DNA from 2 places in the Bowmanella yangjiangensis genome. Region 1 is predicted to be linked to the other one. Evidence: predicted binding sites of a transcription regulator. Region 1 holds the regulator's gene; the other holds the start of a gene.
The links. The regulator sigma-54, encoded in region 1, starts transcription at its own class of promoters, with help from an activator protein. The targets are predictions, from matches to a motif close to GTTGGCACGNNNNTNGNNT.
Positions count from the first base shown of each region.

Region 1 (7,495 bases):
TAGCCGCGACACAGCCGTCGGCAATGCCATTGGTTCTAATATAGCGAATATTGGCTTGGTGCTGGGTATTGCAGCCTTGCTCCGGCCGCTACAAATAGCCTCCACAACGCTGCGTCGGGAAATGCCAATTTTACTCTTGGTATCATTGCTGGCGGCATATTTACTCTGGGATGGTGTGCTGGGGTATCGGGAAGGCCTGTTGTTGTTGCTTCTGTTCTTTTTGGTCATTGGTTTGCTAGCTTGGCTTTCTCTGCGAAGTGATAAAGCGGACCCCCTCAACACAGAGGTGGATAAAGAATTACCGCGTTTATCCAGCTCAAAAGCAGTGATATGGCTGCTGGCAGGATCACTGTTACTTCCACTTAGTGCCCATATAATGGTAGATTCCGCCACACATATTGCCAGAACTCTAGGCATCAGTGATTTAGTCATTGGGCTAACCATTGTCGCCATAGGTACCAGCTTGCCCGAGTTAGCAACAAGTGTTGCCGGAATACTCAAGAAAGAAGATGATTTAGCCTTAGGAAACATTCTGGGCTCCAACATTTTTAATATACTGGCGGTTTTATCCATGCCAGGAATGTTGGCCCCGGGTTACATAGATCCTCAGGCCATGCAGCGTGATATGCCAGTAATGTTGGTATTAACCCTGCTACTTGTATTGTTTTGCTTCGCCATAAAAGAACGCCGACGTGTAGAACGCTGGCAAGGCGGATTGCTGCTGGCTTGCTACCTAGCGTATCAAACCAGCCTGTTTCAAACTTAAAACACGCAAAAGTACATTGAATGACAAGCCCAGTTTCGACCCTCTATGGCCACATCGACAACAGCCTGTTCGAGCGCTGCAAAGCTATTTGTTTGCTGGTTTGCGATGTAGACGGAATTTTCTCGGACGGACGAATTTATTTGGGTAACGCCGGCGAAGAGTTAAAAGCGTTTCATACCAGAGACGGTTACGGTGTAAAAGCGCTAATGAATATAGGCGTGGAAGTGGCCGTGATTACCGGCCGAAAATCCCGCATTGTCGAAGATAGAATGCGCGCCTTAGGCATCAGACATATCATTCAGGGAGAGGAAAACAAAGGCTTCGCCTTGCAAAATCTGATGACGGAACTTGAATTAACCTCTGAGCAGGTCGCCGCCATGGGAGATGACATGCCGGATTTGAGCATGTTTGAGCTATGCGCTTTGAGCATATCTGTGCCCGATGGCCATCCTTTTGTAAAGCAACAAGCTGACTACATTACGCAGTGTTCAGGTGGCTTTGGGGCAGTGCGCGAGGTTTGTGACCTGCTCCTGCAGGCCCAGGATAAACTGACCATCAGTCACGGCAGCAGCATATGAACCGCTTAACCTTAAGTATACTTCTGCTGTTCTTGCTGATTGTGGCCACCAACTACAACTGGTGGCAGGACAGCGAACAACCCCAGACAAACCAACCCAGGGAAGATGTATGGCAGCCGAATTATCAGGCGCGCAATATGCAAACCAACCTGTATAACGAGGAAGGGGTTCTCACCCACAGCATCCATGCTACCGTCATGGAACATTATGAAGCCCTGGGTTTTACCTTGTTTCAACAGCCTCAATACAGCGTGTTTGTTAAGGCTGATGAGCCCCCTTGGGAAATTACCGCCCAGGAAGGCACCTTATATGAAGACAACCGCATCCAATTGGAAACCAATGTTGAGATCCGCAGTCTCAGTGAAGACGGCATTTTACAAACCATCAATACCAGCTTTATTGAAATCGATCTCAACAACAAGATCATGCATTCAGACCAGCCCGTGACTATTTCAGGCGTCAATTACACCATTCGCGGCAATGGTTTTAGTGCTGATATGAATAACAAACAATTTGAATTACTGGATCACGTAGAGACCATCTATGGCAAAGACAACTAAACTGAACCTGCTGCTGACCGCCTTGCTAATCAGCGCCGCTGCCAATGCCATCAATCAGGACTTCAATGAACCCATCCGAGTGGCCTCTAAATTCCAGTCCGGAGATGGCATCAACAAAATCTCCATCTTTCGGGAAGATGTAAAAATCACTCAGGGTTCACTCAGCATTGAAGCGGGTGAAGTGGAAGTAAATGCCGAGCAGGGTAAAGGCCGGGAAATTTTTATCGCCCGCGGTAATCCTGCCGAATATCAGCAAACCATGGCAGATGGTAGTCGCATTCGAGCGTTGGCAAACCATATCGAATACCATGTAGAAAAACGCACACTGACGCTTAGCGGAAATGCTGAGCTACATCAAAACAGTAGCAGTGTCAGCGGTGATAAAATCGAATTCAACATGGAGAAAGAGCAGTTGGTTGCCCAAGGTTCAGATGACGGAGATGGTCGCGTAGAGACAATATTCCAGCCTGAACCGAAGAAAAAACCCGTGCAGGAGAAGTAACAGCATGCCCACCTTGAAGGCCTCACATCTGGCCAAAAGCTACAAAAACCGCCAGGTGGTGCGTGATGTCAGTTTGCAAGTCAGCGCCGGACAGATAGTTGGTCTGCTGGGACCCAATGGTGCGGGTAAGACAACCTCTTTCTATATGATTGTTGGCTTGGTGCCCATGGATAAAGGCCAAATTTTTATCGACGACGAAGAACTCAGCCACGAACCTATGCACGTTCGAGCTCGTCGTGGCATAGGTTATTTGCCACAGGAATCATCCATTTTTCGCAAGTTGACGGTATATCAAAACCTGATGGCTATTTTGGAAACACGTAAAGAGCTGAATCAGGAACAACGCGAGCAAGAAGCCGACGCTCTGTTGGATGAGTTCAATATTAACCATATCCGGCATAGCACCGGCATGAGCTTATCCGGCGGTGAAAGGCGCAGGGTTGAAATTGCCAGAGCCTTGTCTGCCAATCCTCGCTTTATTTTGTTAGATGAACCTTTTGCCGGTGTCGACCCTATCTCTGTCAGCGATATTAAAAAGATTATCCATCATCTCAAAGACAGAGGAATCGGCGTTCTGATCACCGACCACAATGTTCGTGAAACCCTGGATGTGTGTGAGAAAGCCTATATTGTCAGCCATGGTGAATTAATCGCCGAAGGCAGCGCCGAACAGGTGTTGAATGACAAGCAGGTGAGAGATGTATACCTCGGAGAACAATTCAGGCTATAGTTAAGGCGTATGCCGCAGGGTACCTTGACCTTTGCTAAAACGCCCATATCAATATCTTGAAAGGCCATTGGAACATAATAAGAAGTAGATGAAGCCCGCATTACAACTAAAATTCAGCCAGCAGCTCACTATGACGCCGCAACTGCAACAGGCCATCCGCCTGCTTCAGTTGTCCACGCTGGATCTACAGCAGGAAATCCAGGAAGCCCTGGACTCCAACCCATTGTTGGAAGCGGATGACGGACAGGACTTCTCTGCCGGAGACGTGCAGGATTTAAATAGTCCCGACAATGAATCTCTTTCTAATGGCGAGCACAGCGAGAGCCTGGAAGCCGGCGACGCATTGGAAAAGCAGGAACTGCCCGATGAGTTACCCGTAGATACCACTTGGGATGAATACTACAGCGCCTCTTCGGCCCCCGCTTCGTCTTCTACAGCCAGTGATGATGATGCCATTTACCAGGGGGAAACCTCTGACAATATTCAGGATCACCTGCTTTGGCAGATGCGTCTGACCCCTTTCAGTGAAACCGATGCTGCCATTGCCATTGCCATTATCGATAGTATTGATGAGTCTGGATACCTGACAGTCAGTACCGAAGATATCCTGCAAAGCCTGGATATTGAAAACGAAGAGGTAGAACTGGATGAAATTGAGTGTGTACTGAAGCGCATTCAAATGTTTGATCCGGTTGGGGTAGGCTCCCGTTCAGTGCAGGAATGTCTGCTGGTGCAGTTGCGTCAATTTGCACCGGACACGCCTTGGCTGGAAGAAGCCAAAGCATTGATTAATGAATATAGCGATCTGCTGGCTGCCAAAGATTACCGAACTCTGATGCGCAAAGCGCGTCTTAAAGAAGAAGAATTACGCGAAGCACTGCGGTTACTGCAAACGCTCAATCCACGCCCTGGTAGCGCCATTGTCACCAGCGAACCGGAATACGTTATACCGGACGTATCTGTTGCCAAGAAAAATGGGCGCTGGATAGTAGAGCTGAACCCTGACAGCTTACCTAAGCTGAGTATTAACCAGCAGTATGCCGCCATGAGCCGCAATGCGCGCAATTCCAGCGACAGCCAGTTTATTCGCTCGCACATGCAAGAAGCGAAATGGTTTATCAAAAGTCTGGAAAGCCGCAATGACACCTTACTGAAGGTCGCTAACTGTATTGTTCAGCAGCAACAGGGCTTCTTTGAATACGGCCCAGAAGCCATGAAGCCTATGGTATTGAACGATGTGGCAGAAATGGTAGATATGCATGAGTCCACCATTTCCAGGGTAACCACACAGAAATATATGCATACGCCACGCGGCATTTATGAGCTGAAGTATTTCTTCTCCAGCCACGTAGCAACCGAAAGCGGCGGGGAATGTTCATCTACCGCTATTCGAGCTCTGATTAAGAAACTGGTGGCGGCAGAAAAACCTGCCAAGCCACTTAGTGATAGCAAAATTGCGCAGTTGTTAGCCGACCAAGGCATTATGGTTGCCCGGCGAACAATCGCCAAGTACCGGGAATCACTATCGATTCCCCCATCTAACCAACGCAAGAGTCTGCTGTAAGACTCGCCAACAAAAGGAAGAGGCACTATGCAAATCAACCTTACTGGTCATCACGTTGAAATCACCGATTCTCTTCGCGACTACGTTGATAGTAAATTTACTAAGTTGGAGAGACACTTCGATCACATTAATAATGTTCATGTCATTCTGAATGTCGAAAAGCTGAACCAGAAAGCGGAGGCTACATTACATTTGAACGGTACCGAAGTCTTTGCTATTTCCGAACATACTGATATGTATGCTGCCATTGATAGTCTTATCGATAAGCTTGATCGCCAGGTGCTCAAGCATAAGGAAAAGATGAAACGCCATTAGGCCCACTGATGCCATAAACAGGCTTAGCCTGTTTATGGCCACACAGACAAAAAACGCAAAATGGAAATCAAAGACATCCTCACCCCAGACCGCACTGTATGTGCAGTACAAGGCTCCAGCAAAAAACGCATTCTGGAATCCATTAGTGATATTGCCGCCCAACACCTTCCGGATATAGGCCAGGATGCCATTCTGACTAGCTTACTTAACCGGGAAAAGATGGGTAGTACAGGCATTGGTTGTGGTATTGCCATTCCTCACGGACGCTTAGCCGGCCTGAGTAATGTAACCGCAATATTGGTTACCAGTCAGCCAGGGGTCGCATTTGAAGCGATAGACAACCAACCGGTCGACATATTTTTCGCTATATTGGTCCCCGAGGACCAGGCACAAGGGCATTTACAAACCCTGGCCACCATTGCCGCCAAATTGAATGACAAGGAAACGGTAAAAAAACTGCGTCACGCCCAATCAAATCAGGAACTATTTGAGGCTATAGTGTGAAACTCATCATCATCAGTGGTCGTTCCGGCTCAGGGAAATCTATTGTACTCAGAGCGCTGGAAGATCTTGGTTATTACTGTGTAGACAATATTCCCGTTAACCTGCTCCCTACCCTCACCCATACTGTGGTGGACGAATATGATCAGGTGGCCGTTAGTATTGATGTGCGCAATCTGCCCAAGGACCCGGAAGAACTGGTCGAAATTCTCGACTATCTGCCGTCGACCTGGGAGTTAACCATTCTCTATCTCGACGCCAGTGATGATGTACTGATTAAGCGCTTTAGCGAAACCCGTCGTTTGCACCCCTTGTCCAAGCACAGTAAGTCACTGACAGATGCCATTCAGTCTGAGTCGGTGCTGCTCGGCCCGATAATCGAAAGAGCCGATTTGTATATCGATACCGGTGAACTGTCAGTACATCAACTGGCCGAGCTGGTTCGAGAACGTATTCTGGGCAAGAAAAGCTCGCGCCTGGTGCTGGTATTTGAATCCTTTGGTTTTAAGCATGGCATTCCCAAGGATGCTGATTATGTGTTTGATGCGCGTTTCCTGCCCAATCCCCATTGGGAGCCGGAACTTAAGAATCTCACCGGCTTAGACCCTCAGGTTGAAGCTTTTCTGGGTTCGCAGGCCATTGTCACCAAGTTTATCTGGCAGATACAGAACCTGATATCCACTTGGTTACCGCATCTGGAGCGGAATAACCGCAGCTATGTGACTATTGCCATTGGTTGTACCGGTGGCCAGCATCGTTCTGTTTTTGTGGCAGAGAGTCTGGCAAAAACCTTTAGGGCCGTGCATCCGGATGTGCAGATCCGTCACAGAGAGTTATCACGCAAATGAAATTAGAAAAGACCCTGCTGATTCAGAACAAGCTGGGCCTGCACGCCAGAGCAGCTACTCAGCTGGCTAAACTGGCGGTGCAATTCGATGCCCAGGTCACCCTGGTACAAGGTGAAAAGTCCGCCTCAGCCACCAGCGTGCTGGGGCTGATGATGCTGGAAAGCAGTATGGGCAAGGAAGTCGTGGTGATCAGCGAAGGTCAGGATGCACAAGCCGCGCTGTCAGCAGTTGAACAACTCATCCAGCAAAAATTCAACGAAGCGGAATAAGGTTGTTCACTCAGGCCGTTTTCTTCGAATGGGTAATTGCCTGATTAATCTCAGCCATTTCACTATCAGACAGGTCTCGCCACTGGCCTGGTCTTAAATTCCCCAGCTCAACATTCATAATACGCACGCGTTTCAAACTGACCACCTCATAACCGAGGAACTCGCACATACGTCGAATCTGTCTGTTCAGGCCCTGCGTCAGAATGATACGAAATGAAAAACGCCCGGTAGCTTTTACTTTGCAAGGCTTGGTCACCGTACCCAGAATCGGCACACCCTGACTCATTTGTCGGGTAAATCGCTCACTGACCGGCTGGTTCACCGTCACCACATACTCTTTTTCGTGTTCGTTGCCTGCCCGCAAGATCTTGTTGACGATATCGCCGTCCGTAGTCAGGAAAATCAGCCCTTCAGAGTCTTTATCCAGACGGCCGATGGGAAAAATGCGCTGCCGATGACGAATAGCATCGACAATATTGCCGCGCACACCGCGCTCTGTGGTGCAGATAACACCGACAGGTTTGTTGTAGGCAATATAAGTGCGATCAGACTTATCCATGGCACTGGCGCCCACACCTTTGCCATCCACCGCAACTTGGTCGCCAGGCATCACCTTGGTGCCTAACTCCGGGATCTGACCATTAATAGTCACCCGTTTTTGCTCAATGAGCTTATCCGCCTCACGACGCGAACAATAGCCAGAATCACTGATAAATTTATTAAGCCTGATGGCGCCGTTTTCGCTCATATATCCTCCAGCGCCCTTGCGCCAGGGAATTTTAATCTATGCGGCAGTGCAGATCACGGTAAAACTAGCTAATCAAACTGGCATAGCTGTTCGCTGGCAGATCAGAGGCAGGAA
Region 1 covers NZ_JAHDJU010000001.1:118,866-126,360, reverse strand. The annotation lists gene KJY73_RS00600 (calcium/sodium antiporter) at 1-766, shown strand, start outside; gene kdsC (3-deoxy-manno-octulosonate-8-phosphatase KdsC) at 787-1,344, shown strand; gene lptC (LPS export ABC transporter periplasmic protein LptC) at 1,341-1,904, shown strand; gene lptA (lipopolysaccharide transport periplasmic protein LptA) at 1,888-2,406, shown strand; gene lptB (LPS export ABC transporter ATP-binding protein) at 2,411-3,136, shown strand; gene KJY73_RS00575 (RNA polymerase factor sigma-54) at 3,225-4,700, shown strand; gene hpf (ribosome hibernation promoting factor) at 4,728-5,015, shown strand; gene ptsN (PTS IIA-like nitrogen regulatory protein PtsN) at 5,076-5,519, shown strand; gene rapZ (RNase adapter RapZ) at 5,516-6,364, shown strand; gene KJY73_RS00555 (HPr family phosphocarrier protein) at 6,361-6,633, shown strand; gene rluF (23S rRNA pseudouridine(2604) synthase RluF) at 6,644-7,381, opposite strand.

Region 2 (7,495 bases), 200 kb from region 1:
AACGGCATTCAGGTCACCCGGCAGGGGCGACGTCATCGGGCGGAGTCCATGCTGAAAAGCCAGGACCCTTGGGGACGAGAAATATACTGGTATGGTAAAGTAGGCCAGGAGCAAGATGCCGGTCCCGGTACCGATTTTCATGCTATCGCCAATGGATACTGCTCGGTCACGCCACTGAGTGTCGATATGACGGCATATCAAAGCATGCATGAGATGCAGAGTTGGATTGAAAAACTATAAAGAAACTCCATGAGTCAAACACCTAGAGCCACAACACGTAAGGGCGATACCCTGGCCCAGTTGCTTAACAGGGAAGGCATCAATAACCCGCAGGTTTTGCATGCTATCGCCGCAACGCCGCGCGAGTTTTTTTTGCCCGACGCTTTAAAGCACCAGGCTTACCTGAATACCGCATTACCCATTGGCCAAGGGCAAACGATTTCCCAGCCTTATATAGTCGCGCGTATGACAGAGTTGCTATTGGATGCGCCTAATCGCGCCCAGACAGTGCTGGAAGTAGGCACAGGCTCCGGCTACCAAACAGCCATACTGGCACAGTTGTTTGACAAAGTGTTTAGCGTTGAGCGAATCAAGGCACTGCAATATCAGGCGAAGCGCCGTATGCAGTCTCTGGATTTGCATAACATTGCCATGAAACATGGTGACGGATGGCAAGGGTGGGCCAGCAAAGGCCCATTTGATGCCATCATTGTCACCGCAGCGGCCAGCCATATGCCACAAATGCTGCTGGAGCAGTTAAATGATGGCGGCCGCTTGATCATCCCGGTTGGCAACGCCAGCCAACAGTTGTATGCCGTAACTCGAAAAGGAAATGAATTTGAACAAAAGACAGTGGAAGCCGTGCGGTTTGTGCCTTTGGTGCCAGGAGCCATAATGTGAAGATTTTTAGCTACCTGTACGATAAGGCCATGTTGTGGTCGAGACATAAGCATGCCCCAGCCTATCTGGGCGGCATGACCTTCGCCGAATCGATATTTTTCCCCGTACCACCGGATGTGATGTTAGCGCCCATGTCATTGGCCAATCCAGACAAGGCTTGGCGCTATGCTTTGCTTACCTCCGTTGCATCCGTATTGGGGGGAATTGCTGGCTACTTCCTGGGTATGCTGGCCTTTGAATCTTTCTTGCATCCACTGATAGTGGAAATGGGTTATCAGGATAAAATGGACAAAGCCGTATCCTGGTTTGAACAATATGGGGTATGGGTGGTATTTATTGCCGGTTTCTCTCCTATACCTTACAAAGTCTTTACTGTCAGCGCGGGCTTCCTGCAAATGGCCTTCTTACCCTTTGTACTGGCATCGACCGTAGGTCGGGCCATGCGCTTTTATCTGGTGGCCGGATTGATGCGTTGGGGAGGCAAAAAGATGGAAGATAAATTGCGTGACTACGTTGAGACGCTTGGCTGGGCCACTGTGGTGTTAGCCGTGATTGCTTATCTGCTGCTAAGGTAGCGCTGTGACAGACTGGCGAGGACGCTGGGGAACACTTTTATTATCAGCTATGTTGCTGAGTGCCTGCAGTTCCCGTAATGCGCCTGCGCCGGTCGTGACCCTCAGTGAAGCCAAATCTTTCAAACAATTCAAAGAACTGGGTAATGCCGCCGAATATCAGGTGGAAAAAGGCGATACGCTGTTTTCCATTGCCTGGTATTCAGGCAATGATTACAAAGATCTAGCCAGAATTAACAAGCTGTCCGCGCCTTATGCCATCTACCCTGGACAGGTTTTGAAGCTTAAAGAAAGTAACAAAAGCGTCAGAAAAAATGTTACAAAACCAACTGGTAAGACCTCTAAAATAAAAGCAAATCAGCCAGTTGACCGTCCTAAAAAGCAGGCGTATGGTGAATCCAAGACTGTTCAAAAGTCCACCACTGACACCCAAAAAAGTCCAAAGCCGGTGTCATCAGGTTCGGACTTCCCCCCCCAGGTCACAGAGTGGATATGGCCTGCAAAAGGTAAGGTAATTGGGCAGTTTTCACTTTCGGAACAGGGAAATAAAGGGATTGATATTGCTAACTCGCCTGGTACGCCGATTTTGGCGTCGGCAGTTGGCAAAGTTGTCTACACGGGCAACGCACTGAGAGGATTCGGTAACCTGATAATCATCAAGCATACTGATGCCTACCTCACTGCTTATGCTCACAACCGCAAAATACTGGTCAAAGAACAAGACTGGGTGCGGCCGGGACAACAAATTGCCGAAATGGGCAGTAGTGGAACTTCGCAGACTATGTTGCACTTTGAGATTCGTTATAAAGGCAAATCTGTGGATCCGTTACGTTTTTTACCCAACCAACCATAACAATAAATAATTACAACACTAGAGAGGACAAAAGAGGGAAATGATCTAAACCTTACAACCTTGCTGGAGATGCTGTTATGGGTCAAAAGAAAACTGCCATCACCGATGCTGAGCTGAATGATGAATTTGATGACGTTGTCGAATCAGAGCTTGAAGATGTAGATGACGAAGTCGACCCCATGGAGGAAATTCTTGCTAATCAGGAAGATATGCATCGAAATCTGGATGCCACTCAACTTTATCTGGGAGAAATAGGTTTTTCTCCACTTCTATCTGCCGAAGAAGAAGTCTACTTTGCCCGCTTAGCCCTTAAGGGCTGTGAAGCTTCGCGCAAACGCATGATTGTCAGTAATTTACGATTAGTCGTAAAAATTGCCCGACGCTACAACAATCGTGGCTTAGCTCTACTGGACCTTATTGAAGAAGGTAATCTGGGATTGATTCGGGCTGTGGAGAAATTTGATCCCGAACGTGGGTTCCGTTTTTCAACCTATGCCACTTGGTGGATCCGTCAAACTATTGAGCGGGCCATCATGAACCAAACTCGTACCATTCGTTTGCCAATTCATGTGGTTAAAGAGCTGAATGTGTATTTACGTGCAGCCCGAGAGCTTGCACAGAAGCTGGATCATGAGCCCACTGCCGAAGAGATTGCCAAGGCATTAGATAAGCCGGTAGAAGACGTGACCAAGATGCTACGTTTAAATGAACGTATCAGTTCGGTTGATACCCCTATCGGCAGTGATAATGACAAGGCATTACTTGACATTATTGCTGACGAAAAAGGTCATGGGCCAGAAGATGAACTTCAAGACAAAGATATGCGCAGCAGCATTGTGCATTGGCTCAATGAACTAAACGCTAAACAGCGTGAAGTGCTAGCCAGACGCTTTGGCCTGATGGGCTATGAGCCTTCCACATTGGAAGACGTAGGCGCTGAAATCGGCCTGACTCGTGAACGTGTCAGACAAATCCAAGTTGAAGCCTTAAGACGCCTGCGCGATATGCTGGGCCATCAAGGACTGAATCTGGAATCGCTGTTCAGCCGAGAAGCTTGATGAACTGAAAAAAGCAAAGGGCAGCCAATTGGCTGCCCTTTTTTTTATATTATCTCACCACCAGTTCAGGATAGAACGGCTAGCGCTTGCTGGTAGTCAGGTTCGTCGGCAATTTCAGAAACCTGCTGGGTATGGATCACCCTGCCATTTTCATCAATCACCACCACGGCACGAGACAACAACCCCGCCAGAGGGCCAGTCTTTACCGTCACGCCATAGTCATGACCAAAAGTACTTCTGAAACAGGAGGCACTGCCCACCTTATCTATACCTTCTGCACCGCAAAAACGGGCCAAAGCGAAGGGCAAATCAGCGGACACACATAGCACCCTGGTATTGTTAAGTGCTGCCGCCTGCTGGTTGAACTGTCTTACCGACATGGCACAGGTTGGGGTGTCCACCGAAGGGAATATGTTGAGTATTAAACGACTACCAACATAATCAGCTAGTTCAGTTTCTGATAAATCCGTACTGACCAAGGTAAAAGTTGGTGCCTGGCAGCCAACCTCAGGCAGCTCACCAACAGTTTCAATCGGGTTTCCTTTGAGTGTAATTGTAGCCATTCGTTTTCCTTACTTAACGTGTTGTCAGTGCCCAATCAACGGCACTGGCAGCGTGAATTTCTGTGGTGTCAAATAGTCGCACCGGCGTATCAGTCTGCTTGACGAGCAAACCAATCTCCGTACATCCTAACACCACCGCTTGAGCACCTTGTAGCGCAAGTGCTTCAATAACTCGCAGATAATCGTCTCGGGAAGTATCGAGAATCAGCCCTTTGCACAGTTCCTCATAAATCACCCGATGCACCCGTTCACGTTCCGGCGCTGAAGGTGTAATCACTTCAATATCACGGCGGATGAGACGCTGACGATAGAATGCCTGCTCCATGGTAAAGGCGGTTCCTAATAAGCCGACCCGATCTATCCCCTCCGCTTTTAAACGCGTGGCCGTCGCATCAGCAATATGCAACAGCGGAATATCCAGAACGGCTTCCAGCGCATCGGCCACTTTATGCATAGTATTGGTACAAATCAGTAAAAAGTCAGCACCAGCATGCTGCACTTGCAGCCCAGCCTTGGTCAACAGCGCCGCTGCCGCTTCCCAGTCATCTTGAGCTTGTAGTTGTTCTACTTGTGCAAAATCCAGACTGTTTAAAATAAGGTTAGCTGAATGCAAACCGCCAAGCTTGTCGCGTACGCCTTGATTGATCAACTGATAATAAGTTTGCGTACTCTCCCAGCTCATTCCACCCAATAAGCCTATGGTTTTGATAAATCCTCCGCCAATAACAATAAGTTAGTCAGCCCCTTTTCTTTTCGTAATGTCAGCGACAAATGGTAGGGGTCTGGTTGGAACAATTGGTAATCCAAGGTTTGCCGATCCGGCAAAAAATCATGTTGCTTGGTTGGTACACCCAACGCAGCAACAACCTCTCTCTCATCCATCCCTGGCGAAACAGCGAGTTCCAGTCTTTGCAATAGCTCTTTCATTTTTAATGCAGGAAGTTCCTGCAAATCCAAATTAATAAGCAGCGTATATTCAGGACGGCTACGTAAACGCAAAAACTCTGTAGCGCCGAAAGCTTCCCCCATCCATTCCCGCCCCATAAAGCGCCAACTGTCAAATACCTCCACCGTTTCGGGAGCCAGGTAATCTGACAATCGCAGAGTGAAAAACTGTTTATGGGCTAACATAATGTTGCTCTCGGATTACGCTCCATTGCCATAGTGCTCCTGCGTGCAATCCTTAGTTGCTTACTCGGCTTTGTTGTTAGTTATTAGCAGAGCAACTAAGTGAATACCTCTCTATACAAAAACATAGCCAGTCAATTAGTCAAGAACAACCGCACCATTAGTTAACAATCAAGCTACATAAATCACTAATAGTCTCGAGCAGAGTTGTCTATTTTTTTTACAAGAATCGCGCGGAATCACCACAAAACGAAAGCAAGCACATGATTTAAAAGAACTTTTAACGATGGAACGGTATTTGCTAAGTGAGCACGCCAAGTTAACGAGAACAGGCAATCATTTAAAATATAAAGGAGTTGTAAATGAAGTTTAGGAAAGTAGTAAATACTGCTTGCTTGCTGTTAGCCGCCTTGGGAATGGCTGGACACGCATCTGCATCACTGATGACCGGCTGGACCGGACAAGGTAACTATGGAAGCACTGCAGGTGATGGGGATATCACCACATCCCCATTCGGTAGCGCTCAATTTGGATACGTTAGCACGGATAATGGTGTCAGCGGATTAGGTCTGCCCGGTGTGGGTGGTTCAGGTAGTCCCGAACTTGGTTCCGTTGCACTGTCACCAGTATTCGCCGCCAATGCCGGTGACTCCCTGGAATTTTTCTTTAATTATGTGACCTCTGATGGTGCGGAATATTCCGACTATGCCTGGGCCAGGTTATTAGATAGTGCGATGAACCAAGTAGCTCTGCTGTTTACTGCCAGAACAACGAATGGTGGTAATACAGTTCCAGGTTTCTCAATGCCAAATCCAGAAGCAACACTTTCTCCAGGTAGCACGCCGATTGTTGGTGGCAACCCTGACTGGTCTATATTGGGCAGCGATTCCGGAAGTTGCTTTGCCACTGGTTGCGGCTATACCGGTTGGATTAAAGCTAGCTACACTATTGCTAACACCGGCAACTATTACCTGCAAATGGGTGTAGTCAACTGGAACGACAACAGCTTCGACAGCGCCATGGCTTTTGACGGTGCGACTGTTGGCGGTAACGTGATCGGTACACCGGTTCCAATCCCAGCTCCCCTTACTCTGATGGGGTTAGGTTTAGTCGCGTTAGGCTTTGCACGTAAACGCAAGTAACTAAATGATTATGTAAAAAACGCTCCAATTGGAGCGTTTTTTATGTTTTATCTACAAAGTAGCTAATGCGGCTACGTGGATTTAAATATAAAGCAATGGGCTCTGGCAGTTGCGAAGGCTTAATTACTTTTTGAATGCTAGCCCCATAATCTTTCAAAGTTACCATTGGCGCTTCCGTGCTTGGCACAGAGTCATCATAAAGCAGCAATGAAGGATTTAGCAGGTCTGCGGTATTCACCGAAATGACCATCCCTACTCTATTGTCAGACAGCATGACAACAGTACCTGGAGGATAAACCCCAAGCAGCTTTACTAATAACTTGGTTTCCCTGTCTGGCAGCTTAGCTTTCATACTTTTGAAAAGATGAGACAGTGCCTGATAAGGAATCTTGGCATTTGCCGGATCCCTTGGGTGACACTGATTATCGTATTCATTCACCAGCATGAGAATTTGTGCCAGCGGATCGATGGCCGCACCACTTAATCCTCGGGGGTAACCGCTGCCATCCATAAATTCATGATGCTGCAGGATCACCGGTAAAATATCGCCGGGAAAAGCCTCTGAATGACTTAGCAACTCAACCCCATACTGGCAGTGCATTTTCAGCAAATTTTGTTCGGGTTTAGTTAATGGCGTAGTTTTGCGCATCACCTGACTAGGGATCTTCAATTTACCCACATCATGAAACAAAGCAGCCAAGCCTAGTTTCTGCCCCTGCTCGCGATTCAGCCCGGCCTGCCTGGCCAGCATCATTGCCAAAACAGCCACGTTCAGAGAATGGAAGTACAGATCATCCCCTTGCTTATCAGGATTCATCAGGTGCAAGGCGACATTCTCTTCCCCCAGGATTATTTCGGCCATATCACTGATCAACTGCTGCGCTTCTTCCACCGCTTGCAATGGTCTGCTACCCACTTTGGTCATCAGCGCCCGAACTTGCGCCAAACTGCGTTGAAAATTTTTCTCTGTCTTCTGCAGACTGCGGCGGAATTGCTTCAGTTGTTCAATTCGCTGGCTTTTCTCCCTTTCCATTTGTTCCAACAGATGGTCGGTTTCAGCTTCAACCTCTTCCTGGGGAGCAAGCTGCACTTCTTCCTCCGACTGAGCATCACTTTTGCTTGTATCGATCAACACATAGGGAAGCTTCAGGGCACGAATCACCCGGACTTGCTCTTGATTAGTCAGTTTAAAGCTACTGAATAGAAATGGGTGCTTCATCCACCCTGAAGGCAGTTTGACATACATGCCTAATCGCAGGTTGTCGGGGTGGATCTTCAC
Region 2 covers NZ_JAHDJU010000001.1:320,875-328,369, reverse strand. The annotation lists gene surE (5'/3'-nucleotidase SurE) at 1-240, shown strand, start outside; gene KJY73_RS01555 (protein-L-isoaspartate(D-aspartate) O-methyltransferase) at 250-900, shown strand; gene KJY73_RS01550 (YqaA family protein) at 897-1,475, shown strand; gene KJY73_RS01545 (peptidoglycan DD-metalloendopeptidase family protein) at 1,525-2,325, shown strand; gene rpoS (RNA polymerase sigma factor RpoS) at 2,403-3,383, shown strand; gene tpx (thiol peroxidase) at 3,449-3,946, opposite strand; gene KJY73_RS01530 (aspartate/glutamate racemase family protein) at 3,960-4,655, opposite strand; gene KJY73_RS01525 (hypothetical protein) at 4,643-5,077, opposite strand; gene KJY73_RS01520 (NF038132 family protein) at 5,437-6,216, shown strand; gene KJY73_RS01515 (HD-GYP domain-containing protein) at 6,257-7,495, opposite strand, start outside.
Region 2: KJY73_RS01520 (NF038132 family protein) is a predicted target of sigma-54. The motif match lies at 5,360-5,378, and genes of this name have one in related genera.